Regions from separate parts of the Kitasatospora sp. NPDC054795 genome, predicted to be linked through region 2. Evidence: predicted binding sites of a transcription regulator. Region 2 holds the regulator's gene; the other holds the start of a gene.
The links. Region 2 encodes HspR, which represses chaperone genes until heat shock. Its sites were predicted from a motif close to TTGAGNNNNNNNNNCTCAA; they were not measured.
Positions count from the first base shown of each region.

Region 1: lon (endopeptidase La) is a predicted target of HspR. The motif match lies at 1,336-1,354, and genes of this name have one in related genera.

Region 1 covers NZ_JBSHAP010000217.1:2,737-5,128, forward strand. Annotated here, with positions in the region: gene ACWGJO_RS40050 (rhomboid-like protein) at 462-1,172, shown strand; gene lon (endopeptidase La) at 1,377-2,392, shown strand, end outside.
Region 2 covers NZ_JBSHAP010000111.1:8,933-11,324, forward strand. Annotated here, with positions in the region: gene dnaJ (molecular chaperone DnaJ) at 6-1,172, shown strand; gene ACWGJO_RS31460 (heat shock protein transcriptional repressor HspR) at 1,189-1,719, shown strand; gene ACWGJO_RS31465 (hypothetical protein) at 1,897-2,392, shown strand, end outside.

The sequences.
Region 1 (2,392 bases), on a different contig from region 2:
CACTTCGCAGCGTACGGACAGTGGATGCTTCCCGGCAGGTGGACCGGACGTTTCCGGCCCGTGGGCCGGCTGTCGGGCCGCCCTCGGACCCACTGCACGAGTGGGCACGGGCCGATACCTTACCCGGCGAATTTTCACTGCGTAACGGTACGTATGCAGTTCAGTTGACGCCAAGTCGCCGGTCAGAGGCCCTACTGTCGCGTTGTGGGGGAGAAGGTCTGGACCAATTTCGGGAATCCCGCCGTCCGCTACGGCGGTGTTCTTCACGGGCTTTTCCCAGGTGCCTCTCAGAACCTCGACGTACCGTGGCCACGACAACACCCGACCGGGCGGAACACGCGGCGCGCGCCGGTACGTTGGGCCCGGGCGGGGAGCCGGTGGCTGCGGCGTGGAGCGGAGGCGTCATGGCGGGACTCGGACGGAGTGCCGACGGGTGCGGGGTCGCGGGAGCGCCCTATGGAATGCTCCGCCTCGGGCTGCGTACCGGCGTCCTCCAGTGGCTGCTGGGGCGGGTGCCGACACCCCGGAGCACGCCCTTCACGCTCGGGTACCTCGCCGTCGTGGGTGTCACCACGACCTTCGCCCGGCTCGCCGACCCGGAACTCGTCCAGCGGCTGCAGGAGGCCTCCAGCTCGGACGGGCACAACCTGCTCCAGCATCCTTTGCGCGCTCTTGTGCTGAGCGGATTCTGGGTGGCCGGCGAGGTGTGGATGCCCTACCTGTGGGGATTCGCCCTCACTCTCGCCCCGCTGGAGCGCAGGGTCGGTCCGGCCCGGGCGGCGGCGGTGTTCGCGGTCGGGCACGTCGCGGCCACGCTGCTCTCCCAGGGGGTGGTGATCACCGCGGTGGAGACCGGGCGGATGGCGCCCGAGGCGATGGACCACCTGGACATCGGGGTCAGCTACGGCGTGCTCGCCTGCCTGGGCGCCGTGGCCGGGCTGCTCTCCTGGCGCGGGCGGCTGCTCGCGCTGGGCGGTGCGGGGCTGATGATCGCCCAGCAGATCGCCGCCGACAGGGACGTGATCACGGGGGTGGGGCACCCGGCCGCGGTGCTCACCGGGGTCGCGCTGTGGCGCTGGCTGCGCCGGGTCGAGCGGCGCCCGCCCCGGCCGCGTCCGGCCGTCGCGACGGCCGCCGGCGGTGCGTCCGCGCGGGTGTGGACGGTGCGTTGACGCCGTCGTCCGGCCGGGGCCGTCCGGGCCCCGGGGGTCTCGTGCCGGGGTTCCCCGAGGTGCGCCCGTCCCTCTCTTGACGGAGTCGGGCGCGGGCTTCCTGGCCCGGTTCGTGTTCGCTCACGGCGAACAGAATGCCGGGAACATCCGGCGCCCGCCAAGCCTTAGTCAGGTCGACTCAAGTTCACTGACTGGGGAGAGATCATGGCATCGACGTCCACACCGCTCACCCTGCCCGTGCTGCCGCTCGACGACGAGGTCGTCCTGCCGGGCATGGTCGTGCCACTGGACCTGAAGGACGCCGAGGTGCGCGCCGCGGTCGAGGCCGCCCGGGCCGCCGCCACCGGCACCGGCAAGCCGCAGGTCCTGCTGGTCCCGCGGGTGGACGGCTCGTACGCGGCGGCCGGCACCCTGGCCACCGTGGAGCAGGTCGGCCGGCTGGCGGACGGCGATCCGGCGGCGCTGGTGCGCGCCGTGCGCCGGGTCCGGATCGGGGCCGGCACCACCGGCCCCGGCGCCGCCCTCTGGGTGGAGACCACGCCGTTCCGGGAGTCTTCGGTGGGCACCCCGGTGGCCGGCCGGGCCGCCGAGCTGGTCAAGGAGTACAAGGCGCTGTCCACCCAGTGGCTGCGCAAGCGCGGCGCCTGGCAGATCGTCGACCGGGTGGCGCAGATCGAGGGCGTCGGCGAGCTCGCCGACAACATCGGCTACGCGCCCTTCGCCACCGCCGAGCAGAAGCTCAAGGTGCTGCTGGAGGCCGACCAGGTCGCCCGACTGGAGTACGCGCTCACCCTGCTGCGCGACCACCTCGCCGAGGAGGAGGTCAACGACACCATCCGCAAGGACGTCGAGGAGGGCGTGGCCAAGCAGCAGAAGGAGTTCCTGCTCCGCCGCCAGCTGGAGGCCGTCCGCAAGGAGCTGGCCGAGCTGAACGGCGGGGCGGCCGACGAGGAGGGCGACTACCGCGCCCGGGTCGAGGCCGCCGACCTGCCCGGCAAGGTCCGCGAGGCCGCGCTCAAGGAGGTCGACAAGCTGGAGCGCTCCTCCGACCAGTCGCCCGAGGGCTCCTGGATCCGGACCTGGCTGGACACCGTCCTGGAACTGCCCTGGAGCGAGCGCACCGAGGACGAGTACGACATCGCCGGCGCCCGCGCGGTGCTGGACGCCGACCACACCGGCCTCGACGACGTGAAGGACCGCATCGTCGAGTACCTGGCCGT
Region 2 (2,392 bases):
AAGCCATGAGTGGCAAGGACTTTGTCGAGAAGGACTACTACAAGGTCCTCGGCGTGCCCAAGGACGCCACCGCCACCGAGATCAAGAAGACCTACCGCAAGCTCGCGCGCGAGTTCCACCCCGACGCCAACAAGGGTGACTCCAAGGCCGAGGAGCGGTTCAAGGACATCTCCGAGGCGTACGACGTCCTCTCCGACGAGAAGCGCCGCAAGGAGTACGACGAGGCCCGCAGCCTCTTCGCCAACGGCGGCTTCCGGGCCGGCGGCGGCCCCGGCGGCAACGGCAGCTACAGCTTCGACTTCGGTGACCTCTTCAGCGGCAGCCAGGGCGGCGCCGGCCAGGCCGGCGGCGGCCTCGGCGACGTGTTCGGCGGCCTCTTCAACCGCGGCGGCACCCGGCAGGCCCAGCCCCGGCGCGGCGCCGACGTCGAGACCGAGGTGACGCTCTCCTTCGAGGAGGCGGTGGACGGCGCGACCGTCCCGCTGCGGATGACCAGCCAGGCCCCCTGCCGGGGCTGCAACGGCACCGGCGCCAAGTCCGGCACCACCCCGCGGGTCTGTCCGACCTGCGTCGGCGCGGGCACCGTCAGCCGCGGCCAGGGCGCCTTCGCCCTCTCCGAGCCGTGCAAGGACTGCCGCGGCCGGGGCATGATCGTCGACGACCCGTGCCCCGACTGCCACGGCAGCGGCCGGGCCAGCTCGGCCCGCACCATGCAGGTCCGGATCCCGGCCGGCGTCCAGGCCGACCAGCGCATCCGGCTCAAGGGCAAGGGCGCCCAGGGCGAGCGCGGCGGGCAGCCCGGCGACCTCTACGTGACCGTGCACGTCGACCCCCACCCGGTCTTCGGCCGCAAGGGCGACAACCTCACCGTCACCGTCCCGGTGGCCTTCCCCGAAGCCGCGCTCGGCGCCACCATCGAGGTGCCCACGCTGAACGGCCCGACCGTGAAGCTCAAGCTGCCCCCGGGCAGCGCCAACGGCCTCACCATGCGCGCCCGCGGCAAGGGCGCCACCCGCAAGGACGGCACCCGCGGCGACCTCCTCGTCACCGTCGAGGTCGTGGTGCCCCAGCACGTCACCGGCGACGCGCTGAACGCCCTTGAGCAGTACCGCGAGGCCACCGCCTCCGACGATCCGCGCGCCGCCCTGTTCCGGGCGGCGAAGGGAGCGTGACGACCAGATGTCCCCGATGTCCCCGATGAACCCGATCGACCCCGACACCCCGATCGGCCCCGGCCTCGGCGAGGGCCTGCCCGGTGCCGGCCCCCGCCGCACCCGCCGCGCCGCCGCGGCCCCGCCGACGTACGTCCTCACCGAGGACACTCCGGTGTACGTCATCTCCGTGGCCGCCGAACTGTCCGGTCTGCACCCGCAGACCCTGCGTCAGTACGACCGCCTCGGCCTGGTCTGCCCCGACCGCACCGCCGGCCGCGGCCGCCGCTACTCCGCGCGCGACATCCAGCAGCTGCGCGAGGTCCAGCGGCTCTCCCAGGACGAGGGCATCAACCTGGCGGGCATCAAGCGGATCATCGAGCTGGAGAACCAGGTCACCGCCCTGCGGTCCCGGATCGCGGAACTGGTCGACTCCCTGGAGGGCGCCGCCACCGCCCTCCAGCAGCGCGAGGCCGCCGTCCACGCCTCCTACCGGCGCGACCTCGTCCCGTACCAGCCCCCCACCCCGCAGTCCAGCGCCCTCGTCGTCTGGCGCCCCAAGCGCTGACCGAATCACCCACCGGCCGCCGGCCCCTCCTCTCGGGGGGTGCCGGCGGCTGCCGTGCGGTGAGAGAGTGCGGTCGTATTCCCTCTCCGGGGGACTCACCAGATCTGGCATGCTAAAACTCGTTCAGCACCAGCGCTGATGGGACGCAGGTAGCACGGTAACGGCAAGGAGTCGCGAATGAGTGGACGAGAGCAACCCCTTGCCGCCAGCTTGACCATCCTCTCGCCAGAAGCACGGGAGCTATATCTCGCCGTCATCCGAGGGGACGGCAAACTGCCGTTGGACTCCGATGTCGACCAGGATGACCCCGCGCGGGACGAGCTGCTGAGGATCGGCCTTCTCATACCCGACAGCGATGATCCGAATGTTTTCGTGGCCGCCGACCCCGCGCAGCTCTCGACAAGCCTCAGCCATTCGTGGCAGCGTCAGGCGCTGGAACTCCTGTCACGCGCCGTATCGCTCCCCTCCGAACTGCAGGATCTCGCCCGGGAATTCCACACCCCGAAGCGGTCCGGAGGATCCATAGAGCATGTACGGGGGAAGGCTCTCATTCGGCAGCGGCTGGAGCAGTTCAGGGGTTCCGGGTTCGAGGAGGCCCTGGCGCTTCAACCCGGCGGCCCCCGGCAGCCGGATCTTCTCGCCGGAATGATCGCATACGATCTGGAGACGCTCC